One region of the Methylobacterium sp. PvP105 genome, then DNA from elsewhere that is predicted to be linked to it. Evidence: predicted binding sites of a transcription regulator. Region 1 holds the regulator's gene; each other region holds the start of a gene.

The links. The regulator PhoB, encoded in region 1, activates phosphate uptake and scavenging genes when phosphate is short. The targets are predictions, from matches to a motif close to TGTCATNNANCTGTCAT.
Region 2: the regulator PhoB is predicted to act here: its motif matches at 4,707-4,723, upstream of J3A75_RS24755 (UDP-2,3-diacylglucosamine diphosphatase).
Region 3: the regulator PhoB is predicted to act here: its motif matches at 3,222-3,238, upstream of J3A75_RS09275 (YdcH family protein).
Region 4: the regulator PhoB is predicted to act here: its motif matches at 3,427-3,443, upstream of J3A75_RS06610 (CorA family divalent cation transporter).

The regions. Positions count from the first base shown of each region.
Region 1 is NZ_JAGIPA010000001.1:3,503,307-3,510,894, forward strand. Features, by position in the region: gene J3A75_RS17160 (50S ribosomal protein L11 methyltransferase) at 1-697, shown strand, start outside; gene J3A75_RS17165 (Rmf/CrpP family protein) at 748-936, shown strand; gene J3A75_RS17170 (hypothetical protein) at 937-1,191, opposite strand; gene J3A75_RS17175 (aminopeptidase P family protein) at 1,329-3,167, shown strand; gene J3A75_RS17180 (protein-disulfide reductase DsbD family protein) at 3,311-5,485, shown strand; gene phoB (phosphate regulon transcriptional regulator PhoB) at 5,565-6,260, opposite strand; gene phoU (phosphate signaling complex protein PhoU) at 6,382-7,101, opposite strand; gene pstB (phosphate ABC transporter ATP-binding protein PstB) at 7,210-7,588, opposite strand, start outside.
Region 2 is NZ_JAGIPA010000001.1:5,068,384-5,075,971, reverse strand. Features, by position in the region: gene J3A75_RS24770 (methyl-accepting chemotaxis protein) at 1-2,031, shown strand, start outside; gene J3A75_RS24765 (ribonuclease HII) at 2,047-2,745, opposite strand; gene J3A75_RS24760 (glycosyltransferase family 1 protein) at 2,784-3,830, opposite strand; gene J3A75_RS24755 (UDP-2,3-diacylglucosamine diphosphatase) at 3,841-4,656, opposite strand; gene J3A75_RS24750 (aminotransferase class V-fold PLP-dependent enzyme) at 5,176-6,384, shown strand; gene J3A75_RS24745 (D-2-hydroxyacid dehydrogenase) at 6,488-7,432, shown strand.
Region 3 is NZ_JAGIPA010000001.1:1,930,590-1,938,177, reverse strand. Features, by position in the region: gene J3A75_RS09290 (NADH:flavin oxidoreductase/NADH oxidase) at 1-192, opposite strand, end outside; gene J3A75_RS09285 (hypothetical protein) at 380-853, shown strand; gene J3A75_RS09280 (propionyl-CoA synthetase) at 898-2,826, opposite strand; gene J3A75_RS09275 (YdcH family protein) at 3,026-3,208, opposite strand; gene J3A75_RS09270 (YdcH family protein) at 3,340-3,600, shown strand; gene purE (5-(carboxyamino)imidazole ribonucleotide mutase) at 3,679-4,179, shown strand; gene J3A75_RS09260 (5-(carboxyamino)imidazole ribonucleotide synthase) at 4,176-5,288, shown strand; gene J3A75_RS09255 (tetratricopeptide repeat protein) at 5,623-6,495, shown strand; gene J3A75_RS09250 (acyl-CoA dehydrogenase family protein) at 6,565-7,588, opposite strand, start outside.
Region 4 is NZ_JAGIPA010000001.1:1,381,570-1,389,157, forward strand. Features, by position in the region: gene fae (5,6,7,8-tetrahydromethanopterin hydro-lyase) at 1-468, shown strand, start outside; gene J3A75_RS06595 (hypothetical protein) at 876-1,100, opposite strand; gene groL (chaperonin GroEL) at 1,270-2,910, opposite strand; gene groES (co-chaperone GroES) at 2,982-3,272, opposite strand; gene J3A75_RS06610 (CorA family divalent cation transporter) at 3,484-4,470, shown strand; gene J3A75_RS06615 (methyl-accepting chemotaxis protein) at 4,678-6,138, shown strand; gene pdeM (ligase-associated DNA damage response endonuclease PdeM) at 6,149-6,862, opposite strand; gene J3A75_RS06625 (ligase-associated DNA damage response DEXH box helicase) at 6,904-7,588, opposite strand, start outside.

The DNA of each region.
Region 1 (7,588 bases):
CGGCGACGCGGCCGACGCGGCGGAATTCCGCACGATCGCGCAGCAGGACTGGGTGCGCGCGTCGCTGGAGGGCCTGAAGCCGGTCCGGGCCGGCCGGTTCCTCGTCCACGGCGCGCACGACCGCGACTCCGTCCGGGGCAATGATCTGGCCATCGAGATCGAGGCCGCCCTCGCCTTCGGCACCGGGCATCACGGGACGACCCTGGGCTGCCTCCGCGCCCTGGTCTCGGAGCTCAAGCGCCGGCGCCCGGTCCACGTCCTCGACGTCGGTACCGGGACCGGGATCCTCGCCTTCGCGGCCGCCAGGGCCCTGCGGCAACCCGTGGTGGCCGGCGACCTCGACGCGGAGGCCGTGCGCACGGCCCGCGAGAACGCCCGCGCCAACGGGCTCGGCCCCTATCTCAAGCTCTACGAGGGGCCCGGGGTCCGCCACCGCCTCGCCGACCGGTCGCGCCATTTCGATCTCGTCTTCGCCAACATCCTGGCCCGGCCCCTCAGGCTCCTCGCGCCGACGCTGGCGCGGGTCGTCGCCACCGAGGGTGTGCTGGTCCTGTCGGGCCTGATCGAGCGCGACGTGCCCGGCGTGCTCTCCGCCTACCGCCTCCAGGGCTTCTCCCTCGTGCGGCGCGGCGTGATCGAGGGGTGGGTCGCCCTTGTCCTGACGCGCGGCGGTGCGGCACCGCGTCCGCGGCGCTGAACCGCGCGGAACCGCCCAGAACTCCGCGCGCGCCGGCGTGTTGTCCGGCCATGAGCCAGACGTCGCTCCACGATCCGCCCGCGGACCCGATCGCCGAGGGCGCCCGCGCCCGGGCGTGGGGCCGTCCCAAGGATGCCTGCCCCTATCCGGCCGATTCGCCCGCGCGCCGAGCGTGGATCGAGGGCTACGACGGCGCGCCCGCGGATCGCGCGCCGGACCTGCCGGTCACGAACGGCTGATCAGCGCGCGGTGCGCAGCCGGCCCGGCCGATCCGGCTCGTCCGCGGTCTCGGCCGGCGCCCCCGCCGTGTCCACCTGTGACACGGGCGCGCCGAGCGCCGCCATCAGCGCGCGCAGGCCGTCGATCCACTCCTCGAGTTCGGCGAGCGAGTCGAAACCGTCGCGGCGGACCACCGTGTCGGGCTCGATCGTCACGACGGCGTCGAAGCGGCCGTCGGGTCTGTCGCTGATCCGGTAGTAAACGCGGCGGGGCATGTCTGAGTAATAAGCGAAAATCCGCGGCGTGATAAGATTGCTAACGATTTTTAAGCACCGCAACCGACCTCCGACCGACTCTTTGTCGTGAGAACAGGGTGTTGCGACGCGGGAGCGGCGGGCGCTAGGCTCCGCGGATGACCGAGACCCGCACGTCCCGACCGCGTCAGCGCTTCCAGAGCTTCGACGACCCGAGCCACCGGAAGGGCGCCGAGCGGATCGAGGCGCTGCGGGCGGCCCTGCGCGCGACCGGGCTCGACGGCTTCGTCGTGCCGCGGGCCGACGAGCACCAGTCCGAATACGTTCCCGCCGACGCCGAACGGCTCGCCTGGCTCACCGGCTTCACCGGCTCGGCCGGGACGGCCGTGATCCTGATGGAGTCGGCGGCGCTGGTCGTCGACGGGCGCTACACCCTGCAGGCGCCCGAGCAGGTCGATACCGGCCTCGTCACGGTGGTACCGCTCGCCGAAACGACGCCGGAGGCCTGGATCGGCGCCAACCTGCGGCGCGATCAGGTGCTCGGCTACGATCCGTGGCTGCACACGCCGGACGGTCTGGCGCGCCTGGAGCGGGCCGTGACCCGCGCCGGCGGCGCGGTGCGGGCGGTGCCGAACCTCGTCGACGCGGTCTGGGCCGGGCGGCCGCGGCCGCCGGCCGGACCGGTGGTGGTCCACCCGGACGCGCTGTGCGGCGAGGCGTCCGCCGACAAGCTCGGCCGGATCCGGGCGGCGCTCGCCGAGGGCGGCTGCGACGCCCTGGTGATCTCCGACCCGCACAATCTCGCCTGGGCCTTCAACCTGCGCGGGGCCGACGTCGGCCACACGCCCCTGGCGCTGGGCTACGCGATCCTTCCGCGCGAGGGGCCGGCCCGGCTGTTCCTCGTCTCGCCGAACGTCGATCCGGCCCTGCGGGCCGCGCTCGCGCCGGTCGCCGAGATCCTGCCGCGGGCGGACCTGGACGACGGGTTGGCGTCCCTGGCGGGCGTGCGCGTCCGCCTCGACGCGTCGACCGGCGCCGTCGCCCTGAAGGAGAAGATCGAGGCCGCCGGCGGCACGGCCGATGTCGGCAAGGACCCGATCACCGGCATGAAGGCGGTCAAGAACGCCGCCGAGATCGCGGGCGCCCGCGCCGCCCATGTCCGGGACGGGGCGAGCGTCGTGCGCTTCCTCGCCTGGCTCGACGGGGCGGCCGCGGCCGGCGGCCTCACCGAGATCGCCGCCGTCGAGGCCCTGGAGGATTTCCGGGCCGCGGGCGGCGACCTGCGCGAGGTCTCCTTCCCCACCATCTCGGGATCCGGACCGAACGGGGCGATCGTCCACTACCGGGTGAGCCGCGCCACCGACCGGACGGTCCGGCCGGGCGAGCTGTTCCTGATCGATTCCGGGGCGCAGTACCCGGACGGGACCACCGACATCACCCGCACGGTCGCGGTCGGCGCGCCGAGCCCCGAGATGCGCGACCGCTTCACGCGCGTGCTGAAGGGGCACGTCGCCATCGCGCGGGCGGTGTTCCCGGTCGGCACGACCGGCGCCCAGATCGACGCCTTCGCGCGGGCGCCGCTCTGGCAGGCCGGTCTCGACTTCGACCACGGCACCGGTCACGGCGTCGGCGCCTTCCTGTCGGTGCACGAGGGGCCGCAGCGGATCGCCAAGACCGGCACGGTGGCGCTGGAGCCCGGCATGATCCTGTCGAACGAGCCGGGCTACTACGCCCGCGGCGCCTACGGCATCCGGATCGAGAACCTCGTCCTGGTCGAGTCCCGCGCGATCGCGGGCGGCGAGCGCCCGATGCTCGGCTTCGAGACGCTGACGCTCGCCCCCTACGACCGCCGGCTGATCCGGCCGGACCTGCTCGAACCCGGGGAGCGGGCCTGGATCGACGCCTACCATGCCCGGGTGCGCGAGACCCTGGCGCCCGGGCTCGACACCGCCGCGCGCGACTGGCTGGAGCGGGCGACGGCGCCGCTGGAGGGGTGAGCCGGCCGCACGGGACCCCGCACGGGACCCCGGACGGGACCCCGGACGCGGTCCATGGTAAGACCCGGCGCCACGGAAACGCCCGCGCCGGGCGAGAGACGCCGCGCGTGAAACCGCGACCGCCCCGCGCGCGAAGGGACAGCATGATCCGCCGCCTCGCCATCCTGATCCTGGCCCTCGCCGCGAGCCTCTCGGCCGCCGCGGCGCAGGGGTTTCCGCAGGGCTTCCGCACGCCCGCGGACCTCGTGCGCGCGAGCCTCGTGGCCGAGCCCGCCGCGGTCGCCGGCGCGCAGCCCTTCACGCTGGCCGTGCGGATGCAGATCAAGCCCGGCTGGCACGTCTACTGGCGCAATCCGGGCGATTCCGGCCTGCCCCCGGAGGTGACCTGGACCCTGCCGGCCGGCTTCAACGCCGGCGCGATCCGGTGGCCGGCGCCGGAGCGCATCCCGATCGCGACCCTCATGAATTACGGCTACGAGGGCGAGGTCACGCTCCTCGTGCCGGTGACGCCGCCGCCGAGCCTCGACCCGGCGGACCCGGTGCGGATCCAGGCGAAACTGACCTATCTCGTCTGCGAGACCGAGTGCGTGCCCGGCTCGGCCGACCTCGCCCTGACCCTGCCCGTGGGCAAGGCCGAGCCGGACCCGGCCAGCGCCGCGCTGTTCGCGCGCGCGCGCGCCGCGCTGCCCGTGCCGGCGCTCTGGCCCCTGCGCCTGTCGAGCCAGGGCGACACCCTGCGCCTCGATTTCGCCGCGACCGGTCTCAAGCCCGAGGCGCTCCGCAACGCCGCGTACTTCCCCTACGCCGAGACCGCGATCGACAACGCCGCCGCCCAGGTGATGACCGTCGACGAGACCGGCCTGCACCTGACCCTCGCGCGGAGCAGCCCGACCGATCCGGTGCCCACCGCGCTGCCCGGCGTCCTGACGGTCGACGAGGTCGACGCCGCCGGGACCCGCCGGCTCGCCTTCGCGTACGGGGACGAGCCGGTGCTCCCGGCCGCCGCGGCGCAGGCCCCGACCGCGCCGAACCCGGCCTCGACCGCGCCGGCAACCTCCGACTTCGACGCGCTGACCCTCGCGACCGCCGCGGCCTTCGCCTTCCTCGGCGGCCTGATCCTCAACCTGATGCCCTGCGTCTTCCCGGTCCTGTCGATCAAGGTCCTGAGCCTCGTGCGGCACGCGGGCGAGGGGCCGGCCCGGCTGCGGCTCCACGGCCTCGCCTACACGGCCGGCGTCCTGGCGAGCTTCCTGGCGCTCGCCGCCGCGCTGATCGGCCTGAAGAGCGGCGGGGCCGCGATCGGCTGGGGGTTCCAGCTCCAATCGCCCGCCGTGGTCGCGGGGCTCGCCTACCTGCTGTTCGCGATGGGCCTGAGCCTCTCCGGCGCGGTCCATGTCGGCGGGCGGCTCGCCGGCCTCGGCGACGGCCTCACCCGGCGCGCCGGCCTGAGCGGCTCGTTCTTCACGGGCGTGCTCGCCACCCTGGTGGCGACGCCCTGCACGGCGCCGTTCATGGGCTCGGCGGTGGGCTTCGCGCTGACCCAGAGCGCCGGCGTGGCGCTCGCCGTCTTCGCCAGCCTCGGCCTCGGCCTCGCCCTGCCCTTCCTGCTCCTGACCCTCTGGCCGCCGGCCCTGCGGGCACTGCCGCGGCCGGGCGCCTGGATGGAGACCCTCAAGCAGGTGCTGGCCTTCCCGGTCTACGCCACCGTCGCGTGGCTGATCTGGGTGCTGGCGCAGCAGGTCGACCCGCGCGGGCAGCTGGCGGCGCTGATCGGCCTCGTGCTCGTGGGCTTCGCCGCCTGGGCCTGGGAGCACGGCCGCGCCGCCGCGCCGCGGACGGGTCGGATCGCGCAGGCCGCCGCGGCGCTGGCGCTGATCGCGGTCGCCTCCCTCGCCGTCACCCTGCCCCGGAGCAGCGCCGCGCCGGCGGCGCAGGCCGCCGCCGACGGGGTCGAGCCGTTCACGCAGGCGCGCCTCGACGCCCTTCTCGACGCGCACCGCCCCGTCTTCGTCGACATGACCGCCGCCTGGTGCATCACCTGCGCGGTCAACGAGGCGACCTCGCTCAACACCAGGGCGGTGCGGTCCGCGATGGCCGAGCGCGGCGTGACCTACATGAAGGGCGACTGGACCAACCAGAACCCCGAGATCACCCGCCTCCTGGAGAAGCACGGGCGCAGCGGCGTCCCGCTCTACCTGCTCTACACCGGGACGGGGGAGCCCCAGGTGCTCCCGCAGATCCTGACCGAGGGGACGGTCCTGGCGGCGCTGGAGGCGGTGCCGGCCGCCGCGGGACGGAGCGCGGCGCTGGCGCGCTGAACCCGTCCGCGGTCCCCGGCGCCTGAGCAGAGACGGCGCGCCGGAGCGATCTGTCGCTCCGACGCGCCTTGGGGCCGCCTCAGGCCTCGAGCGAGAAGGTCTCGTCGAAGGCGTAGCCCGAGCCGCGGACCGTGCGGATCGGGTCGGCCTGGCGCGGGCCGTTCAGCGCCTTGCGCAGCCGCCCGACATGCACGTCCACCGTGCGCTCGTCGATGTAGACGTCGTGGCCCCAGACCCCGTCGAGGAGCTGCTCGCGGGAGAAGACCCGGCCCGGCGCCAGCATCAGGAATTCCAGCAGCCGGAACTCTGTCGGGCCCAGATGCAGCTCCTCGCCGCCGCGACGGACGCGGTGGCCGGTGCGGTCGAGCTCCAAATCGCCCGCCGCCAGCCGGTCCGAGACGTGGGCGGGCTTGGCCCGGCGCAGCAGCGCGCGGATCCGGGCGAGCAGTTCCGGCACCGAGAACGGCTTGACGATGTAGTCGTCGGCGCCCGTGCCGAGACCGCGGACGCGGTCGCCCTCCTCGCCCCGGGCGGTGAGCATGATCACCGGCAGGCGCTCGGTCTCCCGGCGCGCCCGGATCCGGCGGCACAGCTCGATCCCGGAGAGGCCGGGCAGCATCCAGTCGAGCAGGACGAGGTCCGGGATCCGCTCCGCCAGGAGCAGCTCGGCGTCGTCGCCGCGCGCCGCCGAATCCACCAGGAAGCCCTCGGCCTCCAGGTTGTAGCGCAGCAGCGTGGTCAGCGCCTCCTCGTCCTCGACGATCAGGACTTGCATGCTCACGTTCGACGACTCGTTCTACCGGCGGTCCCGCGGATGGTGCAGGAGGCGCCGCCCGGCCTCAACCTGCACGGTTACTGGCCCCGGCCATGCCCGCAGGAAGGCCGGGGTCGGGGGCTCACGGCGCCTGGAGTCCGTCCACCGTCGCGTAGTTCGACGCGTCGTTCTTCGGCCGGTCGCCCGCCAGGGTCTCGCCCGTGGCGAGGTAGTGGATCGTCTCGGCGATGTTGGTGGTGTGGTCGCCGATGCGCTCGACGTTCTTGGCGCAGAACAGCAGGTGCGTGCAGAACGAGATGTTGCGCGGGTCCTCCATCATGTAGGTCAGGAGCTCGCGGAACAGGGAATTGTACAGGGCGTCGATCTCACCGTCGCGCTCCCAGACGTCGTGGGCCGCCTGGACGTCGCGGCTCGCGTAGGCGTCGAGCACGTCCTTGAGCTGGCCCTCGGCGAGGTCGCTCATGTGGCGCACGCCGAGCACGATCTTCTGGGCCGGAGCCTGGTCGGAGATCGCCACCACGCGCTTGGCGACGTTCTTGGCGAGGTCGCCGATCCGCTCGAGATCGCCGGAGACGCGGATCGCCGAGATGGTCTCGCGCAGGTCGATCGCCAGCGGCTGGCGCCGGGCGATCAGCAGCACGGCGCGCTCCTCGATGTCCCGCTGCAGCGCGTCGAGGCGCTTGTCGGCGAGGATCACCGCCTGGGCGAGCGTGTCGTCCCGGCGCACGAGGGCATCGGTCGCCTCCGCGGTCATCTTCTCGGCGACGCCGCCCATCTCCGAGATCGAGCGACGCAGGTTCTCCAAGTCGGTGTCGTAGGAGGTGACGATATGGCCGGGCATGGCGGATCCTTCGATGGGGTCCCGGGGACGGCCCTCCGGGAGGTTTGCGGATCCGCCGACGCGCCGGAGACGCGAGCGGCGGTCCCGGGACCGGAGCGGCCCGGCAGACTAGCCGAAGCGGCCGGTGATGTAGTCCTGCGTGCGGCGCTCCGTCGGATTCATGAACATCCGGTTGGTCGGACCGAACTCGACGAGCTGCCCCAGATACATGAAGGCGGTGAACTGCGAGATGCGCGCCGCCTGCTGCATGTTGTGGGTGACGATCACGATGGTGAACTCGTCGCGCAGCTGCTCGATCAGCTCCTCGATGCGGCCGGTGGAGATCGGGTCGAGGGCCGAGGTCGGCTCGTCGAACAGGATCACCTCCGGACGCTGCGCCACCGTCCGGGCGATGCACAGGCGCTGCTGCTGGCCGCCCGACAGGCCGGTCCCCGGCTGCCGGAGCTTGTCCTTCACCTCGTCCCAGAGGGCGGCCTTGCGCAGCGAT
Region 2 (7,588 bases), 1.6 Mb from region 1:
CTGGCCGCGGGCGCCCGGACGGCACACGATGCCCGCGCGCAGGAGCGGGAGAGCCGCCGCGTGGTCGCGCTCACGGAAGGCAGCCGGATCCTCCTCGAGGTCCTGCTCGCCGTGCGCCTCGAGCGGGCACGGACTCTGCAAGCGCTGATCGCCGCGGGCAGGATCCCGCCCGCCGACGCGGCCCTGATCGCCCGGCAGCGCGCGACCCGGACCGAACGGCTGGAGGCTCTCCTGATCCTGGTGCGCGCGATCGACACCGCCGCGGTGGCGAAGACGGTCGATCCGCTCCGACGCGCGCACGAGGCCGTCACCGGCCTGTCCGCGCGGATCGACGCGGCCCTCTCGGTCCCGATCGCGGAGCGCGCCGCCGCGACGGCGGAGGTCGCCGCGACCGCTTTCCGGGATCTGCTCGACGCGCTCTCGGCGACCAGCGGGGCCGTCGACGTCACGATCCCGCGCCGCGACGCGGCGCTGGCCCGCGCCCTGGACATCAAGCGTGCCGCCTGGATCACGCGGGTCGCGATCGGCGGCAACGTGGCGCGGGCCGAGACGGCCGTGACGCGGGGGACGGGCTGGTCCGAGGAGGAGCGCCTCGCCGAGGCCGAGGAGCGCGGCCGCGTCGCGGCGAGCTGGGCGAACCTCGTCGAACACATGGACGACACGCTGCCGCGGGAGGTCCAGGACGCCTTCGTGAGGGCGGGCGCCAGCAACTTCGAGGGCGAGGTCGCGGCGCGGCGGCAGGCCCTGCGGGCGGCCCTGAGCCGGGGCCAGTCGCCGGGCGTCGCGATCCAGGACCTGCGTGACCGCAACACGCGGGAGGTCAACACCATCGCCGACCTCGCCCAGGCGGCGCTGAACGCGATGGTCGCCCGCGCGCAGGCGCTCGCCGCGGAGGCGGAGGCGACGCTGCTCCACACCAGCCTGTTCCTGGCCGCCTCGGTGGTGCTCGCCGGTGTCGGCGCCGTCACGGTCTTCCGCCGCGTGCTCGGACCGCTGCGGGCCATGATCCGGGCGATGCGGGCGCTCGCCTCCGGGAACGTCGCCGTGGAGATCCCGGCCCGCGGACGGCGGGACGAGATCGGCGCGATGGCGGCGGCCGTGCAGGTCTTCCGCGACAACCTCGTCCGCACCCGCGCCCTGGAGGCGGACGCGGCCGAGGCGGCGCGCGCCGCAGAGGCGCAGCGCCGGACGATGACGCACACGCTGGCGCAGACCTTCGAGGCGGCGGTGGCCGGCATCGTCGGGCAGGTCTCCGCAGCCGCGACCGAGCTGCAGACCACGGCCTGGCAGATGACCACGACCGCCCAGGAGACCGCCAGCCAGTCCGATACCGTGGCCGCCGCCGCCGAGGAGGCCTCTGCCGGCGTCAGGACCGCCGCCGCCGCGGTGGAGGAGCTCGGCACCTCCGTCCAGGAGATCGGCCGGCAGGTCCAGGGCTCGTCCGAACTGGCCCGGATCGCGGTCGGCGAGGCCGACCAGACGGCCGCCCTGGTGGCGGCGCTCAACGCGTCCGTCGCCCGGGTCGACGCCGTCGTCGAACTGATCGCCGGCATCGCCGCTCAGACGAACCTGCTCGCGCTCAACGCCACGATCGAGGCGGCGCGGGCCGGTCAGGCCGGGCGCGGCTTCGCGGTGGTCGCCACCGAGGTCAAGGAGCTGGCCGCTCAGACCGGCCGCGCCACCGACGAGATCGGCCGGCAGATCGGCGAGATCCGGACCGTGACCGGTCAGGCGGTGCGGGCGATCGGCACGATCACCGGCCGGATCGGCGAGATCGACACCGTGGCCGCCGCCATCGCGGCCGCGGTGGAGCAGCAGGGGGCGGCCACGCGGGAGATCGTCCGCAACGTCGCCCAGGCCAGTGTTGGCACGCAGGAGGTGACCGGCAACATCGCCGGGGTGGCGCAGGCGGCCGACCAGACCGGGCGCGCGGCCGACCACGTGCTCACGGCCGCCACCGCGCTCACGCGTCAGTCGGAGGAACTCGCCGCGGAGGTCCACCGCTTCCTGGCGGGCGTCCGGGCCGCGTGACCCGTCTTGCCCGGCTCAGTCGAACCCGCGGGTGAAGCTGAGCCGGTGATGCGCGCTGCGCCCGAGCTGCGTCAGGCCGGCGCGGTGGACGGCCGTCCCGTAGCCGACGTTCCGCTCCCAGCCGTAGCCGGGATGGCGCCGGGCGAGGCGCCGCATCAGCTGGTCCCGGAGCACCTTGGCGACGATCGAGGCGGCGGCGATCTGCGGCACGAGGTGGTCGCCGCCGATCACGGCGCGGCCGGGCAGGCCCGGCAGGGCGTCGCGCCCGTCGACCAGCACGGGCGCGGCGAGGCCGAGCCGCGCCACCGCCCGCGCCATGGCGTCGAGGGTCGCGCCGCGGATGTTGATCCGGTCGATCAGGGCGCGCGATCCCGCCGCTACCGCGACCCGCGCGTGGGCGCGGATCAGGGGCGCCAGCCGCTCCCGCACCGGCTCGGGAACGCGCTTGCTGTCGTCGAGGGCCGCGAGCAGGTCGGGCGGGATCGCCGTCGGATCGAACCAGACCGCGGCCACCACCACCGGTCCGCAGAGCGCGCCGCGCCCGACCTCGTCGCAGCCGATCGCCGCCGGATACGCGGCGGCCCGGGCGGGATCGAACGGGCCAGCGCCCGGGGACCGGGTCCTGACGGACGCGCGCGGTCCGGCGGTCGATCCAGTGGGCGGTCCGGCGTGCGGCTTGGCGTGCGGCTTGGCGAACGATTTGGCGGACGGCATCGCGCCGTCCTGCCATCCCGCGCGGGCGCCGTCACGCGTCAGGCGGCGTCCCGGGTGCTCCGGGCACCGCCATGCGCCTCGACGATGTTGCCGAAGAACTGCCGGGCGCTCACGTTCCAGCCGCAGCGCAGCGCCTCGGCCCGGCACTCGGCGCGCGACAGGCGCAAAGCCGCCAGCGCGGCGACCCGCAGATCCGGGTCGAGCACCCCGACCCGGGTGCCGCCGACGACGTCGTTGGGGCCCGGCACCGGGAAGGCCGCCACCGGGAGGCCGCTGGCCAGCGCCTCCAGGAGCACGATGCCGAACGTGTCGGTGAGGCTCGGGAAGACGAAGACGTCGCAGGCCGCGTAGACGGCCGAGAGGTCCGCGCCGGTGCGGGTGCCGAGGAAGCGGGCCTCCGGCGCGAGCGCCTGCAGCCGCGCGCGGTCCGGCCCGTCGCCGACCACCACTTTCGTGCCGGGCAGATCGAGGCTCAGGAAGGCCGCGACGTTCTTCTCCACCGCCAGCCGCCCGACGTAGAGGAACAGCGGCCCCGGCAGGCCGGCGAGTTCCGCCGGCGCGGGCGTCCCGGGCTCGGCCGGCCGGAACCGCTCCGTGTCCACGCCCCGAGTCCAGCGCATCAGGCGGCCGAAGCCCCGCGCCGCGAGCTCGCCCTGGAGCGAGGCGGTGCTGACCATCGTCCCCCGGGCGGCGCCGTGGAACCGGCGCAGATACGCGTAGGACCACGCCTCCGGCACCGGGGCGCGGGCGGCGAGGTATTCCGGGAAGCGCGTGTGGTAGCTCGTCGTGAAGGGCAGGCCGTGCGCGAGGCAGTGCCGGCGCGCCGCGAGGCCCACCGGCCCCTCCGTGGCGATGTGCACGTGGCTCGGCCGCTCGGCCCGCCAGCGCGCCGCCACCCGCTCGCGCCCGGCATAGGCGAGGCGGATCTCGGGGTAGCCCGGCAGCGGCAGCGAGCGGAAATCCGCCACCGACAGCAGGGCCGTGGCGAAGCCGTGCTCCGGCGCGCGGCGGACCATCTGCTCGAGGGAGCGCACGACGCCGTTCACCTGGGGGTGCCACGCGTCGCTGGCGATCAGGAGCTTCACGGCGGCGCCCTCACGCCACCGCGCGCCGGCCCGGCAGGGTCTGCGGCACGATCTCGGCCGCCCGCGCCCGCAGGAGGCTCGGGTAGTGCAGCACCTCGATGCGGCCGTCGTAGTGCTCCACGAGCCCCGTGCAGGATTCCACCCAGTCGCCGGTGTTGAGGTAGCGCAGGTCGCCGATCGGCCGGTCGGCCGCGTGGTGGATGTGGCCGCAGATCACCCCGTCGGCGCCCTGGCGGCGCGCCTCCTCGGCCAGGATCGTCTCGAAGCGGCCGATGAAGCTCACGGCGTTCTTGACGCGCAGCTTCGCCCAGGCGGAGAGCGACCAGTAGGACAGGCCGAGACGCCGCCGCACCTTGTTGATCAGCGTGTTGAGCGAGAGCGCCAGCGTGTAGGCGCCGTCGCCCAGATGGGCGAGCCACGGCGAGTGGCGCACGACCATGTCGAACTGGTCGCCGTGGATGACGAGGTAGCGCTTGCCGTCGGCCGCCTCGTGGATCGCGGTCTCGGCCAGCTCGATGCCGCCGAAGCTCGTGCCCACGTAGTCGCGCAGGAACTCGTCGTGGTTACCCGGCAGGTAGACGATCCGCGCGCCCTTGCGGACCTTGCGCAGGAGCTTCTGCACGACGTCGTTGTGCTCCTGCGGCCAGTACCAGCCCGAGCGCAGCTGCCAGCCGTCCACGATGTCGCCGACGAGGTAGATCGTGTCGGCGTCGTAGTCCTTCAGGAACGACAGCAGCAGGCCGGCCTGGCAGCCGCGCGTGCCGAGATGCAGGTCGGACAGGAACAGCGTCCGCACGCGGACCGGCATCTCCTCAACCTCGGCCACGGCACCCTCTCCCGGCGGCTGTACGGTGCCGGGATCCAGAGCGCGATCCGATCTCAGTTTGATGACGCGGGTTCGGACGGGGCGGAAAGACTTCGGTGTGCGGTGCCGCGAAGCCTCTCAACCGGAGCTCGACTTCGTTGCGTCGCACAAAAAATTTTTTTGGCAAGTTCCGGAAGTTTTTCCGGTTTTCCTTTCGAGCTTCACCGCCTCATAATACCAAGAACCGGCCGCTCGGCACGAGCACGGCCGGACCTTGACAGGAAGGCGGCGAGGACGGCCCTGGAGCCGTTGGACGGGACGGCAATTCGGAGGCGACCGGCGCGCGGGGGCGCGCCGCGACGCGAGCGGCGTGAGGCCGCCTGCCGCTCCGCGGAGACCCCCCGATCACGGCAGAGGATGGCGTTCGAGGGGGTGCGGCGCGAGCCGCTTTCGACGGCGCCGGACCGACTCCCTGAGGACGCTTGGACAACCCGGCGCGGGTTCACGCCCGCGCGCAATGGACTTTTCGGAGGAAACATCATGGCCGCAACCCGGCGCCCCGGTCGCAACCACCTCTTCATCCCGGGCCCCACCAACATCCCGGAGCGCGTCCTGCGCGCCATGCACGTGCCGTCGGAGGATCACCGGTCGCCGAGCTTCCCCGAGCTGGTGAAGCCACTGCTGCAGGACTCCAAGATGGTGTTCGGCTCGACCAACGGGACGGTCATCCTGTTCCCGTCCTCGGGCACCGGCATCTGGGAATCGGCCCTGTCCAACACCCTCTGCCGCGGCGACAAGGTGCTCACCGCCCGCTACGGCCAGTTCAGCCACCTCTGGGTCGACATGGCCCAGCGCCTCGGCCTCGACGTGATCGTCCAGGAGGAGGAGTGGGGCGCGGGCGCCGACCCGCAGAAGATCGAGGAGGCGCTGCGCGCCGACAAGGACCACGCCATCAAGGCCGTGATGGTCGTCCACAACGAGACCGCCACGGGCGTCACCAGCGACATCGGCGCGGTGCGCAAGGCGATCGACGCCGCCGGCCACCCGGCGCTGCTGTTCGTGGACGGCATCTCGTCGATCGGCTCGCTGCCGTTCAAGATGGACGAGTGGGGCGTCGACTGCGCCATCGCGGGCTCGCAGAAGGGCTTCATGCTCCCGGCCGGCCTCGGCCTGATCTGCATCAGCCCGAAGGCGCTCAAGATCGCCGAGGGCGGCACCGGCCGCAACGACCGGCTCGGCCACGCCTACTTCGCCTGGAAGGACCAGCTGGCCGCCAACGCCACCGGCTACTTCCCCTACACCCCCGTCCTGCCGCTGCTCTACGGCCTGCGCGAGGCGCTGGCGATCGTGAAGGAGGAGGGGCTGGAGAACGTCTACCACCGCCATCACGTGCTCGCCGAGGCGACCCGTCAGGCCGTGGCGGCCTGGGGCCTCAAGCCCTGCGCCAAGGAGCCCAAGTGGAACTCCGACACGGTCACGGCGATCGTGGTGCCGGAGGGTGCCGACGCCGCCAAGGTGATCACCCACGCCTACGAGCGCTACAACCTGTCGCTCGGTGCCGGCCTGTCGAAAGTCGCCGGCAAGGTGTTCCGCATCGGCCACCTCGGCGACCTGAACGAGCTGTCGCTGCTGGGCGCCATCGCGGGCGCCGAGATGGCCATGCTCGATTGCGGCATCAAGGTCACGCCGGGCTCGGGCGTCGCCGCCGCCTCCAGCTACCTGCGCGAGAATCCGCTGCATAAGGCGTGAACTGCGCACGCGATCGGGGCGGGACCGGGTTGCCGGGCCCGCCCCGACGCGCAAGTAAGAACAAGACTATCGAGGAAACCGCCCGTCGTTCGAGAGGGGTCCTATGACCAAGAAGATCGTGTTCCTGGATCGTGAGTCCCTCGATGCCAGGGTCCGACCGTTCAACTTCCCCCACGAATACGTCGAGCACGAGTCGACCTGGACGCCGGAAGAGATCGTCTCGCGGCTCCAGGGGGCGGAGATCGCGCTGATCAACAAGGTTCCGATGCGGGCCGAGACGCTGAAGCAGCTCCCCGACCTGAAGCTGATCGCGGTCGCCGCCACCGGCACCGACGTGGTCGACAAGGCCCAGGCCAAGGCCCAGGGGGTCACGGTCGTCAACATCCGCAACTACGCGTTCAACACCGTGCCGGAGCACGTGGTCGGGCTGATGTTCGCCCTGCGGCGGGCGATCGTGCCCTACGCCAACTCGGTGCGGCGCGGCGACTGGGCGAAGTCCAAGCAGTTCTGCTACTTCGATTACCCGATCTACGACATCGCCGGCTCGACCCTCGGCATCGTCGGCTACGGGGCGCTGGGCAAGTCGATCGCCAAGCGCGCCGAGGCGCTCGGCATGAAGGTCATCGCCTACGACGTGTTCCCGCAGGACGGGCTCGTGGATTTCGAGACGATCCTCACCCAGTCCGACGTGATCACGCTGCACGTGCCGCTGACCCCGGACACCAAGGGGATGATCGGCGCCGCCGAGCTCAAGAAGATGAAGAAGAGCGCCATCCTCATCAACACGGCCCGGGGCGGGCTGGTGGACGAGGCGGCTCTGCTCGAAGCGCTCAGGGACGGCACCATCGCGGGCGCCGGCTTCGACGTGGTGGCGCAGGAGCCGCCCAAGGACGGCAACATCCTGTGCGAGGCCGACCTGCCGAACCTGATCGTCACGCCGCACGTCGCCTGGGCGAGCAAGGAGGCGATGCAGATCCTGGCCGACCAACTCGTCGACAACGTCGAGGCGTTCGTGGCGGGCAAGCCGCAGAACGTGGTCGAGAGCTGAGGGCGGCGCGCAGCGCGCCATCATTCCGGGGCGCCGCGGGCGGGCTCGGAACCCAGTGTCGCCGACGGTGTCGGCAGAGAACCACCTGAGCGTCTCGATTCCGGGTCCCGCCTCGCGGACCCGGAATGACGGGGTGGAGTGTTCACGTCGATGATG
Region 3 (7,588 bases), 1.6 Mb from region 1:
CTCCGGAGAGACCGCGGTGGCCTCCAGGGTCAGCAGGCCCGCCCCCGACATGGCGAGCTGACCGAGGTGCATCATGTGCCAGTCGGTCGCCTCGCCGTCCCGCGCCGAGTACTGGCACATCGGCGCGACGAGGATACGGTTCTCGAGCGTGAGCGCGTCGAGCGTCAGCGGTTCGAACAGGCGAGCGGTCATCGGCAACTCCTGGTGGAAGGGCCACTCTGGCCCAGGACGGGCGCGGCGGCCAGTGCGGTGCGGCAGAGCACCTCTGCGGGCAGGCGATGCGGGAACTTGCGGATGTGACCGCCCGTTTCCTGGCCTGTCGCCGCATCGCGGCAATCGACGCGAACCGCCTGAGGGGGCGAGATCGCCCGAGGTCCAGATGATGCTCACCAAACTCGCCGTCCCGCTCGTCCTGGCCGCCGGCTGCGCCGCCCTCGCGGGCGCGGCGCAGGCCCAGCCGGCCGCCTTCGGCGGACCCAAGATGCTGATCCACGGCAATTACTGCGGGCCGGGCAACAACGCGCCCCTCCCGCCGATCGACGCCCTCGACGCGGCCTGCGCGCGTCACGACGCCTGCACGCCGGAGGGGGGATTGCCCTCGCAGGCCTGCAACCTGCGCCTCAAGCAGGAGGCGACGCTGATCTCGCGCGATCCAAGTCAGCCGGACGACGTCCGGTCCCTCGCCGGCCTCGTGGCCGCCACCGCGACTCTGATCCCGTCCGAGCCGAACGCGCGGCGTGTGCCGGCCTCGGTCACCACCGGTCCCGCCTCGGGTGCCTACGTGCCCGCCGTGACGCGGCCGGCGCCGACGGTCGATGTCGACCCCGACGACGACGGCGCCGACGCGGACTGAGGCGAGCCGCAGCCCTCGACGCTCCGTCGGCGCGGCCCGGCGGCCTACCGGGCCGCGCCGATCCCCCGGTCCTTCAGACTGTCTCCGATCTCGTCGAGGGCGGCCGCGTCGTCGATCGTCGCCGGCATCGTCCAGGGCTCGTGGTCCGCGATGCGCTTCATGGTCGCCCGCAGGATCTTGCCCGACCGGGTCTTGGGCAGCCGCGGCACGGTGAGCGCCAGCTTGAACGCCGCTACCGGGCCGATCTCGTCCCGCACCTTCGCGACGAGTTCCCGCTCGATCGTCTCGGTCGGCCGGGCGACGCCGGCCTTGAGCACCACGAACCCGCAAGGGACCTCGCCCTTCAGCGCGTCGCGGATGCCGATGACCGCGCACTCCGCCACGTCCGGGTGGCTCGCCAGCACCGCCTCCATGCCGCCGGTGGACAGGCGGTGGCCCGCGACGTTGATGATGTCGTCGGTCCGTCCCAGGACCGTGATGTAGCCGTCCCCGTCGATCACCCCGGCATCCGACGTGTCGTAGTAGCCCGGGAAGGTGGCGAGGTAGCTCGACCGCATCCGGTCGTCCGAGCCCCACAGGGTCGGGAGGCAGCCGGGCGGGAGCGGCAGGCGGATCGCGATGGTGCCCATGGTCCCCGCCGGAACCGGCCTGCCGCCCTCGTCCAGGACTTCGACCCGGTAGCCCGGCATCGGCACGCAGGTGCTGCCGTGCTTCACCGGCAGGAGGCCGAGGCCCATCGGGTTGCCGGCGATCGGCCAGCCGGTCTCGGTCTGCCACCAATGGTCGACGACCGGCCGGTCCAGCACGCGCTCGGCCCAGGCGACCGAGTCGGGATCGGCGCGCTCGCCCGCCAGGAACAGGCTGCGGAAGGCCGAGAGGTCGTACGCGGCGATCCGGGCGCCCTTCGAGTCCTCCTTCTTGATCGCCCGCAGCGCCGTCGGCGCGGTGAACAGGCAGACCACCCCGTACTCGGCGACCACCCGCCAGAAGGCGCCGGCATCGGGCGTGCCGACGGGTTTTCCCTCGTACAGCACCGTGGTGCAGCCGTGCAGGAGCGGCGCGTAGACGATGTAGGAGTGGCCCACCACCCAGCCGATGTCGGAGGCGCAGAAGTAAGTCTCACCGGGCTGGACGCCGTAGAGGTTCGGCATCGACCAAGCCAGGGCGACGAGGTAGCCGCCGGTGTCGCGGACGACGCCCTTCGGCTTCCCGGTCGTGCCGGAGGTGTAGAGGATGTAGAGCGGGTCGGTGGCGGCGACCGGCACGCAGTCCGCATGCCGCCCCGCCGCCCGGGCCGCCGCGACGGTCTCGGCCCAGTCGCGATCCCGTCCCGCGACGAGGGTCGCGGGCCCCTGCGGGCGCTGGAGGATCAGGCAGGCCTCCGGCTTGTGCCGCGAGGCCGCGATCGCCGCGTCGAGGAGCGGCTTGTAGGCGACCACGCGGTTCGGCTCGATCCCGCAGGAGGCGGCGAGCACCACCTTCGGCGCCGCGTCCTCGATCCGCACCGCCAGCTCCTTGGCGGCGAAGCCGCCGAACACCACCGAGTGGACCGCGCCGAGCCGCGCGCAGGCCAGCATGCCGAACAGGGCCTCGGGCACCATCGGCATGTACAGGATCACCCGGTCGCCCTTGCCGACGCCGAGATCGGCGAGCACGGCGGCCAGCACCGCCACCTCGTCGCGCAGGACCCGGTAGGTGATGCTGCGCTTGGTCCCGGTGACGGGCGAGTCGTAGCGGATCGCCACCTGATCCACCCGGGCGCCGTCGGCGTGACGGTCCACCGCGTTGTGGCAGGCGTTCAGGGTGCCGTCCGGGAACCATCGGCCGTAGGGGCCGGAATCCGGCGCGAAGGCCCGTTCCGGCGACCGCGCCCAGTCGAGGGCCCGCGCGGCGCCGAGCCAGAACGCCTCGGGGTCGCGGCGGGCCGATTCGTAGATCTCCGGGTAGCGGCCCGGCAGGCTGGCTCTCGTCATCGGTTCGGCGTTTCCTCACGGGCCGCTCTCCGGCGGCGGCCCGCAGAGTAGCCCATTCTCGGGCGCGCGGGAGTGGTCCCGGGCGAGAAGGCCGCGCCCGGCTGCGGCGCGAGGCCCGCCATGAGAAAACCGCCGCACCGGGGCGCCCGGTGCGGCGGTCGTCAGCTCGGATTCGCTATCGGATCGGACGTGTCAGGCGTCAGTGCAACGTGTCGTTGCCCGCCTGGAGCTTGTTGATCTCGTCCTTGAGGAGGAGTTTCCGTCGCTTCAGCTCGGCAATGTGGAGGTCGTTCGCCGAAGGTCTGTGGATCGCTTCCTGAATCTCGCGCTCGAGGGCTTCGTGCTTCCGGGCGAGTTGGTTCAGATGCGTCTGCAGCGACATGAGTCGAATCTCCTGTCATCGTTTCGACACACCGAGATTGGCACAGGATGTCGGACCTGTCGAAGCGTTTTCTGCTGCTAAGTCTGATGATTGCTTACCGCGCCGCCTTGTCCGGCGCCGGAGCGTGACGCATGCTCTCGGGCGACGAACGGTCTTCGGGTTCTCAGGTGACGATGGCGGACGAGGCGGGTGAGGGTGCGCAGTCGGATCTCCTGGGCGAGCTGGCGCGGCTGCGCGAGGAGCACCGGGATCTGGACAGCGCCATCGAGGCGCTGGAGCGCAGCGTCGCCGGGGACCAGCTCCAGATCCAGCGCCTGAAGAAGCGCAAGCTCACGCTGCGCGACCGCATCTTCCACATCGAGGACGCGCTCACGCCGGACATCATCGCCTGATGCCGGTGGACGCCCTCGGGCCCCGCCTTGCCGCCGGCCCGCACCGCCTGTAAGCGCCCTCTTTTGCCGGGATCAACGATGGCGTCGCCTCCTCCGGTCGCGATCATCATGGGCAGCCAGTCCGACTGGGCGACCATGCGTCATGCCGCCGAGACGCTCGACGCGCTCGGCGTGCCGTACGACGCGCGCATCGTGTCGGCCCACCGCACGCCGGACCGGCTCGTGGCCTTTGCCAAGGGCGCGGTCGCGGCCGGTCTCAAGGTCGTGATCGCGGGCGCGGGCGGCGCCGCGCACCTGCCCGGCATGGCGGCCGCGATGACCCGCCTGCCGGTCTTCGGCGTGCCGGTCGAATCGAAGGCCCTGTCTGGCCAGGACAGCCTGCTCTCCATCGTCCAGATGCCGGCCGGCATCCCGGTGGGGACCCTGGCGATCGGCCGGGCTGGGGCCGTCAACGCGGCCCTGCTCGCCGCGGCGGTCCTGGCGCTGACCGACCCGGGCTTGGCGGAGCGCCTGGAGGCGTGGCGCGCGGCCCAGAGCGCCTCGGTGGCCGAACGGCCGGTGACGGAAGAGAACGCGTGACGGACAAGATCCTCGGCCCCGGCTTCACCCTCGGCATCGTCGGCGGGGGCCAGCTCGGGCGCATGATCGCGCTCGCGGCGGCCGATTACGGCCTCAAGGCGCATGTCTACGCGCCCGACGCGGACAGCCCCGCCTTCGACGTGGCCGCCCGGACCACCTGCGCGGCCTACGACGACGCCGCGGCGCTGGCGGATTTCGCCCGCAGCGTCGACGTCGTGACCTACGAGTTCGAGAACATCCCGCACGCCACCGCCGACGTGCTGGCCCGGCACGCCGCCCTGCACCCGAACGCGCGGGCGCTCTCGACCACGCAGGACCGCCTCTCCGAGAAGGAGTTCATCAACGGCCTGGGCATCCCGACGGCGCCGTTCCGGGCGGTGGACACCCCCGACGACCTCGACCGGGCGATCGAGGTGATCGGCCTGCCGGCCGTGCTCAAGACCCGCCGCTTCGGCTACGACGGCAAGGGGCAGCGCATGCTCCGCGAGCGGGCCGAGGGCGACCGCAACGCCCTGTTCGCCGAGTTCGGCGGCGCGCCGCTGATCCTGGAGGGCTTCGTGCCGTTCGAGCGCGAGGTCTCGGTGGTCGGCGCGCGCGGGCGCGACGGCAGCTTCGCGGCCTACGACCTCTGCGAGAACGAACACCGCGACCACATCCTGGCGCTGACCCGGGTGCCGGCGCCCGGCGTGTCCGCCGAGACGGGCCGCGCCGCCGTCGAGATCGCCCGGCGGATCGCCGACGCCCTCGACTACGTCGGCGTGCTGGCCGTCGAGATGTTCCTCGTCCGCGAGGACGGGGCTGAGCGGCTCGTGGTCAACGAGATCGCGCCCCGGGTCCACAATTCCGGCCACTGGACCAGCGAGGGGGCGCTGACCTCGCAGTTCGCCCAGCACGTCCGGGCCGTCTGCGGCTGGCCGCTGGGCGATCCGGGCCGGGTCGGCGGCCTCCCCGTCGAGATGCGCAACCTGATCGGCGCCCAGGCCGACGACTGGCACGCCCTGCTGGCCGAGCCCGGCGCCCACCTGCACCTCTACGGCAAGGGCGAAGCGCGCCCCGGCCGCAAGATGGGTCACGTCACCCGCCTCGGGGCCGGCCCGACCGGTTCCTGAGGCTTCGAAGGCACACAAGCGCCGCCGCATGACCGCCGGAGGGCCGTCCGCGGCCCCGCGCGACGGTCGAGCCATACCTTCGCCACATCCCGCCGCTTCCACGGAACCGTGGTCGGTTCCGAATGCTGTCGATCGCGTCCGCCCGCACTGCCTCGGTCCCGCCGGGACCGGGCGGGGGCCGGGGCACGACGCGGCGCTTCTTAAGCCGGCCTTCACCGTGATGCGCGACGGTGCCCCGACTTCGGGTGTGCCCGGCGCAGGGCGCGGGCTCTTGGACTGTGAGGGGCGGGGCGGGCACGCGCGGAGCGGGCGACGCCTCGGGGAGAGTGGGGCGATGAACGTACGCATCCGGCTGGGACGGAAGACGGCACTGATCGGCGCGGCCTTGGTCTCGGCCGCCGGCCTCGCGGGCTGCGAGACCGTCGGCAGCGCGGCCGGCCCGCGGCAATACGCGGTCTTGGAGAAGGACACGACCGGCGCCACGAACGTCAACATCGCGTCCCTGACCGAGGTGGTGCAGCGCAACCCGAACGACGCGGCGGCCTACAACACCCGCGGCGCCGCCTACGCCCGCGCCGGCCAGTTCAACGACGCCATCGCCGACTTCACCAAGGCGATCCAGCTCGATCCGAACTCCGCCTCCGCCTACAACAACCGCGCCCTCGCGAACCGCCAGATCGGCCGCGACGGCCCGGCACTGCAGGACTTCTCCAAGGCGATCGGGATCGATCCGAATTACGGGCCGGCCTATATCGGCCGCGCCAACGTCGAGCGCGCCCAGGGCAACCTCGACCAGGCTCTGAACGACCTCAACGTCGCGATCCGCCTGAGCCCCGAATCCGCGCAGGCCTATCACGCCCGCGGCCTCGTGAAGCAGAAGCAGGGCCAGGACACCCAGGCGATCGCCGATTTCGACGCCGCCATCGACCGCGACCCGTTCGTGGCCGCGCCCTACGCGGCCCGCGGCCAGAGCCTGATCGCGACCAACCAGTACGCGAAGGCGATCGAAGACTACAATGCCGCGCTGAACGTGAACGCCAAGGACGCCACGTCCTGGGCCTATCGGGGCCTCGCCTACGAGAAGCAGGGCCAGCGCAAGGAGGCGATGGAGAACTACCAGCGCGCCTCGACGATCGACCCCAACAACACCGTCGCGCGGGCCGGCCTCGGCCGCGTGCAGGGCGGGGTCGGCTCGCTGTTCAACTGATCCCGGTCATCCCGGCGCCCTCGTCCCGGGGCGCCGGAAGTCTCCTTCGTCGAGGCCGCGTCGCGGTCCTCAGGCCGCCAGCAGCCCGTTCTCGTCCTGCGTGATCCGGCGCAGGTGGTGGGCGGTGTCGCCGAGCTGGTACTCGATCATGGCGAGCCGCTTGAAGTGGTGGGCGCCGACATACTCGAGCGTCATGCCGATGCCGCCGTGGAGCTGGACCGCCTCCTGGCCGACGTAGCGGCAGGCCTTGTTGATCTGCACCTTTACGGCCGACAGGGCCGCGGCCCGCGCCCGCGCGTCCGGCGTGTCCACCATCATGGCGGCGTAGAGCGCCATCGAGCGCGCCTGTTCCAGCTGGATCAGCATGTCCACGGCCCGGTGCTGCAGGGCCTGGAACGAGCCGACGCTGACGCCGAACTGCTTGCGGGTCTTGAGGTACTCGACCGTGAGCTTGTGGAGCGCGTCCATGGAGCCGACCGCCTCGGCGGCGAGCGCCGCGATGCCGTGCTCCACCACCCGCTCCAGGAGCGGCAGGCCGTCCTCCGGATCGCCGAGCGCCGCGTCGGCGGGGACCTGCACTTCCGAGAAGGACACCTCCGCGGCCCGGCCGCCGTCCTGGGTCGGATAGGCCTCGACGGCGACGCCGGCGGCGTCCGTCGGGACCAGGAACAGGCCGAGTCCGCGGGGATCGCGCCGCTCGCCCGAGACGCGGGCGGAGACCACCATCAGGCCGGCCGCGTCGGCGTTGGGCACGACGCTCTTGGCCCCGCTCAGCACGAACCCGTCGCCGCTGCGCCGGGCCGCGGTGGCCACGTCGGCGATGTCGTAGCGGGACTGGCGCTCGGTGTGGGCGAGGGTCAGGCGCAGGTCGCCGGCGACGAGTCCTGGGACGAGGCGCGCCTTCTGCGCGGCGCTGCCGCCGAGCCGGAGGGCCGTCGAGCCCAGCACGAGGCTCGCGAGCAGGGGTTCGACCACGAGGTTGCGGCCGACCGCCTCCATGACCAGCATGGTCTCGACCGGGCCGCCGCCGAGGCCGCCCTCCTCCTCGGAGAAGGGCAGGCCGGCGACGCCGAGCTCGGCGAAGGCCGTCCAG
Region 4 (7,588 bases), 2.1 Mb from region 1:
GACGGCAACGAGGTCGCCCACATCGACCTCATCATCGGACCGCGCGGTTCGCCGGCCGAGACGGCCTTCTGCAACGGCCTCGTGAACAACAAGCACGGCTTCACCAGCCTGCTCGCGGTCATCGCGCCGAACCTGCCGTGCAAGCCGAACACCCTGATGTTCAACAAGGTCACCATCAACGACGCCCGTCAGGCCGTCCAGATGTTCGGCCCGGCCCAGCACGGCGTTGCCAAGGCTGTGCAGGACGCGGTGGCCGAGGGCATCATCCCGGCGGACGAGGCCGACGACCTGTACATCCTGGTCGGCGTGTTCATCCACTGGGAGGCGGCCGACGACGCCAAGATCCAGAAGTACAACTACGAGGCCACCAAGCTGTCGATCCAGCGCGCCGTCAACGGCGAGCCGAAGGCCTCGACGGTCACCGAGCAGCGCAACTCCGCGCAGCACCCCTTCGCCGCCAACGCTTAGATCGGGGACGGTCCTGGGCAGAGCGAGCCTCCGCCCGCACCGCGGGGCCTGCTCCAGCGACTGGCTTCGATCTTCCTTGGCCGATAGGTAGGCCCCTGAACGGGACGGCGCGAGCCGTCCCGTTTCTCGTTTGGGCCGGCCGCCCGACCCGCCGCGGGGCGGCGCCGGGCCTCGGTTCCCCGGATCCGACACGGTCGGCGAGCCCGCTGCGCGGACGCGATCCGCGCTGCTGCACCCTCCCTCGACCTCCGCGCGATGCCGCGGCAGGAGCAGGCACGATCTCGCCGCGGACGCGGCGTCCTCGCCCGCGTCGAGCCTCCGCCAAGCGTGATCGGCGCCCCGAGTACTGCCCGGACGCGAGGATGGAGCGGCGGCGTCGAGCGCGACCGCGAGGTCAGGTCATGACTTCATCCGCCGAGGATTCGGCTGCCCTCCGCGATGACTGGATACACGGTGGCCGGCTCATTCTCGCTGCGGATCCCGATCCATCGGATCACGCGGCGATCCATGCCTGGATCCTGGAGTTCATCGAGGTCGGCGGCGAAGGCCTCGATCAGGACGGGATCCGAGACCTGATCGACCACAGCCTGAACTTCGATATTCCGGTCCGGGCGACCGGCCGCGTCCGGCAATCCTTGATCGCTACTGTGCGGGCGCGCCTCGTGGCGCGGGCTTCGCCGCGTCACGGCCGATGAGGCTGACCGGACTGCGCCTCGCGCGCCGCTGGGGCGTGCCGCCATCAAAAGAAAAGGGGCCGCCTCTCGGCGACCCCTTTCCCCCGTCATGCGCGGTGGCGCGGACTTAGAAGTCCATGCCGCCCATGCCGCCGCCCGGCATGGCCGGAGCGGGGCTGTCCTTCTTCGGCGCGTCGGCGACCATCGCCTCGGTGGTGACCAGCAGGCCGGCGACCGAAGCCGCGTCCTGCAGAGCGGTGCGCACCACCTTGGCCGGGTCGACGATGCCGGCCTGGATCATGTCGACGTACTCTTCGGTCTGGGCGTTGAAGCCGAAGGTCTCCGAGGAGGTGTTGTCGGTGATCTTGCCGACCACGATCGAGCCTTCCACGCCCGCGTTCTGGGCGATCTGGCGGAGCGGGGCCTCGAGAGCCTTGAGGACGATCTTGATGCCGGCCTGGACGTCCGGGATGTCGGACTTCAGCTCGGCGACCGCCTTCTTGGCGCGCAGCAGCGCGGTGCCGCCGCCGGGGACGATGCCTTCCTCGACCGCCGCGCGGGTGGCGTTGAGGGCGTCGTCGACGCGGTCCTTCTTCTCCTTCACCTCGACCTCGGTCGCGCCGCCGACGCGGATCACCGCGACGCCGCCCGCGAGCTTGGCCAGACGCTCCTGCAGCTTCTCACGGTCGTAGTCCGAGGTGGTCTCCTCGATCTGCGCCTTGATCTGCGAGATGCGGCCCTCGATGTCGGACTTCTCGCCGACGCCGTCGATGATCGTGGTGTTCTCCTTCTCGATACGCACGCGCTTGGCGCGGCCGAGCATGGGGAGCGTCACGTTCTCGAGCTTGATGCCGAGATCCTCGGCGATCATCTGGCCCTTGGTCAGGATCGCGATGTCCTCGAGCATCGCCTTGCGGCGATCACCGAAGCCCGGCGCCTTGACGGCCGCGACCTTGAGGCCGCCGCGGAGCTTGTTGACGACGAGCGTGGCGAGCGCCTCGCCCTCGATGTCCTCGGCAATGATCAGGAGCGGCTTGCCGGTCTGAACAACGGCCTCGAGCACCGGCAGCATGGCCTGGAGCGAGGAGAGCTTCTTCTCGTGGATGAGGATGTAGGGGTCCTCGAGCTCGGCGACCATCTTCTCCGCGTTCGTGATGAAGTACGGGGAGAGGTAGCCGCGGTCGAACTGCATGCCCTCGACGACGTCGAGCTCGGTCTCGGCCGTCTTGGCCTCCTCGACCGTGATCACGCCCTCGTTGCCCACCTTCTGCATGGCGTGGGCGATCATCTCGCCGATCTCCTTGTCGCCGTTGGCGGAGATCGTGCCGACCTGGGCGACCTCGTCGGAGGTCGAGACCTTCTTGGCGCGCGCGATGATGTCCTTGACGGCGGCCTGGGTGGCGAGGTCGATGCCGCGCTTCAGGTCCATCGGGTTGATGCCGGCGGCGACGTACTTGGCGCCCTCGCGGACGATGGCCTGGGCCAGCACGGTCGCGGTGGTGGTGCCGTCACCCGCGATGTCGTTGGTCTTCGAGGCCACTTCGCGCACCATCTGGGCGCCCATGTTCTCGAACTTGTCGGCGAGCTCGATCTCCTTGGCGACCGTCACACCGTCCTTGGTGATGCGCGGGGCGCCGAAGCTCTTCTCGATCACGACGTTGCGGCCCTTCGGGCCCAGCGTCACCTTCACCGCATCCGCGAGGATGTCGACGCCGCGCAGCATCTTATCGCGGGCGTCGGCGGAGAAACGAACGTCTTTCGCTGCCATTGTGTGCCTCTTAGCTACTGGTTGAACCCCAAGGCCGGGACGGCCTCAAAGGGCGATGACGGGTGATCCGATCAGAGGGCGACGACTCCCATGATGTCGGATTCCTTCATGATCAGGAGGTCCTGACCGTCGATCTTGACCTCGGTGCCGGACCACTTGCCGAACAGGACGCGGTCGCCGGCCTTCACGTCGAGCGCGTTGACGCGGCCCTGCTCGTCGCGGGCGCCGGGGCCGACGGCGACGACTTCGCCCTCCTGCGGCTTCTCCTTGGCGGTGTCCGGGATGATGATGCCGCCCTTGGTCTTCTCTTCGCTCTCGATGCGACGGACGACCACGCGGTCGTGCAGCGGACGGAACTTCATGAGCTGCCCTCTTGCTTCAGGTCTGGAGTTGGCGTTGATGCGGCCGGCGGGACCGCTCGCGAACTCGACTGTTAGCACTCTGTCTCGGCGAGTGCCAAAGACGGCCGCGAGATAGGCGCGGGCGGGTTCCGAGTCAAGGCTGTCGCACCCCCGCGCGACGGTGCGATGACGCGCCGGCGGCTCCTTTCCCCCTCATGGATAACGCGCTCTCATGCTGAGCCTGCACGGACCCGAAGGCCCGGTGGCGCTGCAACCCGGCAGGCCGGTCGCGCGCGACACCGTGTGGCTCGACCTGAACGATCCCACGCCGGAAGAGGCCGCGGCGGTCGAGGCCGCGACCGGTCTGCGCGTGCCGTCCCGGGCGGCGCTCTCGGAAGTGGAGACGTCGAGCCGCCTGCGCCGGGTGAAGGGCGGGCTCTCGCTCTCGACGCCGATGATCACCTTCGAGCAGAGCGCGTCGCAGCTGAAGCCGCTGGGCTTCCTGCTGACCAAGGATCACCTCGTCACGATCCGCTTCCACGAGCTGCGCGCCTTCGAGACCTCCGCGAAGCGCATCGCGGACGGCGACGGCAGCACGACACCCAGCGAGATCTTCCTCGTCGTCCTGGAAGAGCTGGTCGACAGCCTCGCCGACGCCCTGGAAGACATGGGATCCGAGCTCGACACGCTCTCCACCCGCATCTTCGACTTCGACGTCCGCGGCGCAGAGCGGCGGCGCCTGGAGCGCCCCCCGCCCCGGCGCCGCGATCTCGCCCTGCGCCGGATTCTGCGCGGCATCAGCAACCGCGGGAAGGTTCTGGGAAAGATCCGGTCGAGCCTGCTCGGCCTCGAACGGATCATCCCGTTCGTCGCCGCGGCCTGCGACGGCCTCGGCCTGCCGGAGGATTCCCGCTTCGAGACGATCAAGCGGGACATCGAGTCCCTCGACGAGTTCGAGACGCGGCTCGCCGAGAACGTCCAGTTCCTGCTCGACGCCGCCCTCGGCCTCATCACGATCGAGCAGAACAACGTCTTCCGGGTCCTCACCGTAGTCTCGGTGGTCGGCGTCCCGCCGACGCTGATCGCGTCGATCTACGGCATGAACTTCAAGCACATGCCCGAGCTGGATTGGGCTCTCGGATATCCCTACGCGCTCGGCCTGATCCTCTTGAGCGCGGTCGCGCCGATCATATACTTCCGCATGCGGGGCTGGTTCTAATATTGACCGAAAAATTATAGCATTGGAAACACCACATCGCATCTCAGCCGCCGAGGGCGGCGCCGGTCCGGACACGAGCACAGAGCGGACACGGCGTCGCAAGCATTCGTTCGATCTTCGCCCGCGCTTAACCTGAACGAATTCCGAAATAAGCAATTCATTAACGATGCGGCGCTAGACCCGGCGCGGGGGAACGCGAGCGGGACCATGTTCAATCGTACTGTCTTCAACGAGGCCCAGGCCAAGATCGACGCCCTGGACCGCTCACTCGCGATCATCGAATTCTCGATGGACGGGACCGTCCTCCACGCGAACCAGAACTTCCTGCGGCTGATGAAGTACAGCCTCAGCGACGTCCAGAGCCGGCATCACCGCATCTTCGTGGACAAGAGCTATGCCGAGACCGCGGAGTACGCCGCGTTCTGGGACAAGCTCAAGGACGGTCAGTACGTCACGGGCGAGTTCCTGCGCCTCGACAAGGAGGGCGACTCGGTCTGGCTCGAGGCGACGTACAATCCCGTCCTCGACGCGCGGGGCAAGCCGATCAAGGTCGTAAAGTTCGCCGCGGACATCTCCGCGAAGAAGAAGGAGATCAATCGGCTCCTGACGATGATCGACAACGTACCGGTGGCCGTCATGACGGCCGACCTGAAGGACAACTTCAAGATCGACTACATGAACGCCACGTCGCGCAAGACGCTCGGCACGATCGACCAGCACCTGCCGGTCAGAGTCGACGACATGCTCGGCCGCTCCTTCGATATCTTCCACAAGAACCCGAGCCACCAGCGCACCATGCTGGCGGACGCGAGCCGGCTGCCGCACAGCACCAAGATCAGGGTCGGGCCAGAGACCCTCAACCTGCGGGTCACGGCGGTGAACGACGAGAAGGGGCAGTACCTCGGCCCGATGCTGACCTGGGCGGTGGTCACCGCGCAGGTGAACATGGAGACCGACGTCAAGCGCGTCGTGGAGGCCGTCGGCTCCGCCATCCAGGAGATGCAGAGCTCGGCCGAGGGCCTGATGCAGTCAGCCGAATCCGCGCGCCACAAGGCCTCGTCGGTCGCGTCGAGCTCCGAGCAGATGAACGGCGCGATCCAGGAAATTTCCGGCCAGGTCGGGCGGGTCTCGGAGCGCGCGCAGCAGATCGCCGCCCAGGCGGGGACGACCGACGCGACCATGCGCCAGCTCGCCGAGAACGCCCGCAAGGTCGACGCGGTGGTGAGCATGATCAAGTCGATCGCCGACCAGACCAACCTGCTGGCGCTGAACGCCACGATCGAGGCGGCCCGGGCCGGCGCCGCCGGACGCGGCTTCGCGGTCGTCGCCTCCGAGGTGAAGGCACTCGCCGAGCAGACGGCCAAGGCGACCGGCGAGATCACCCAGCAGGTCTCGGCGATCCAGAGCGCCACCGGCGACGCCGTGGGCGCCATCGAGATGATCACCGCGGCGGTGGACGAACTGTCCAAGCTTACCCTGGCGATGGCGAGCGCCGTCGAGGAGCAGGCGGTCTCGACCCACGAGATGGCGGGCAATATCGGCGGCGTTTCCGAGGCCGCCAACGCCACCGGTCAGCTGGCGCAGACGGTCCAGGGCATCGCCGAGAGCCTCGCCGGCCACTCGACGAGCCTGTCGGAGAGCGTGATCCGCTTCATGAAGACGGCCTGATCCGCGCGGCTCAATCCCGGGCGAGCTGCGCCCGGCCGATGGCGAAGACCCGCCCGTCTCCGAGGAGATGGGCGGTGAACCCGTCGGGGAACAGGCTCTCGATCGCCCTGTCGCGGACGTTCAGGCCGCCCGCGTAGGCTCCGAAGGCCGGCATGACGAGGCGGGTGCCGTCCGTGACGAAGCAGCGGCGGCGCACCGCCCGCCCGCGCATCGCCACCTTCCCGCAGGGATGGAGATGGCCCGCGATCTCACCGGGGACGGGCTCCGGGCTCGGCTCGTGGCGCAGGACGAGGCCGCCCAGCGTGAGCGCGTCGGCGTAACGGCCGCCCACGCCCTCGTTCACGGCCGCGTCGTGGTTGCCGGCGATCCAGACCCAGTCCCGCCCCTCCTGCAGGGCCGCCACCAGGGCGCGGTCGCCGGGCTCCATGCGCTCGGGACCGCGGGCGTCGTGGAAGGAATCGCCCAGCGCGACCACGCGGGCGGGATCGTGGCGCACCACCGCCTCGTGCAGGCAGGCGAGCGTCTCGCGGGTGTCGTAGGGCGGCAGGAACTGGCCGGAGCGGGCCGCGTAGGACGAGCCCTTCTCCAGATGGAGATCGGACACGATCAGCGTCCGGTGCTCCGGCAGCCAGAGGCCGCCGCAGAGGTCGAGCACCAGGGTCTCGCCCGCGAGAAGCAGGGTGGGGTGCTTGTGAGTCTTCTCGAGTCTCAGGCCGGCCGCCAAGATCGCATCCTCGGTGTCGTCGGGGGAGGGCGGATCGGCGGTCAGGACAGAGCCTCTTGGAGAAGCTCCGCCTCGGCCTCGGCCAGGATCTCGTCGGCGCCCTCGCCGTAGACCCGCTCGCGCCCGATCTCGAGCATCACGGACACGGAGAGCGGCGAGACCCGGTCGAGAGACCTGTGGATGATTCGCCCCTGGATGCGCTCTAGCATCATGCCGAGGCGCCTCACGTCGAGGAGTCCGGTTGCCGCATCCTGCCGCGCCGCCCGCAGCAGGAGGTGGTCGGGCTGGTGCTTGCGCAGCACGTCGTAGATCAGATCGGTCGAGATCGTGACCTGCCGGCCGGACTTCTTCTGACCCGGATGGTGGCGCTCGATCAGGCCGGCGATCACCGCGCACTGGCGGAACGTGCGCTTCATCATGGCGGATTCGTCGAGCCACGCCTCGAGGTCGTCGCCCAGCATGTCGACCGCGAACAGGTCGCCGATGAAGTCCGGATCGATCGCGGCGCGCTCCGAGACGTCGCGGGTCGACCAGATGGCGATGCCGTAATCGTTGGCCGCGAAGCCGAGGGGCCGCAGGCCGGCGCGCTCCAGGCGCCGGGTCAGCAGCATGCCCAGCGTCTGGTGGGCGAGGCGGCCCTCGAACGGGAAGGCGGTCAGGTAGAAGCGCTTGCCCCGCGGGAACGTCTCCACGAGGAGGTCGCGCTCGCCCGGCAGGACCGAGCGT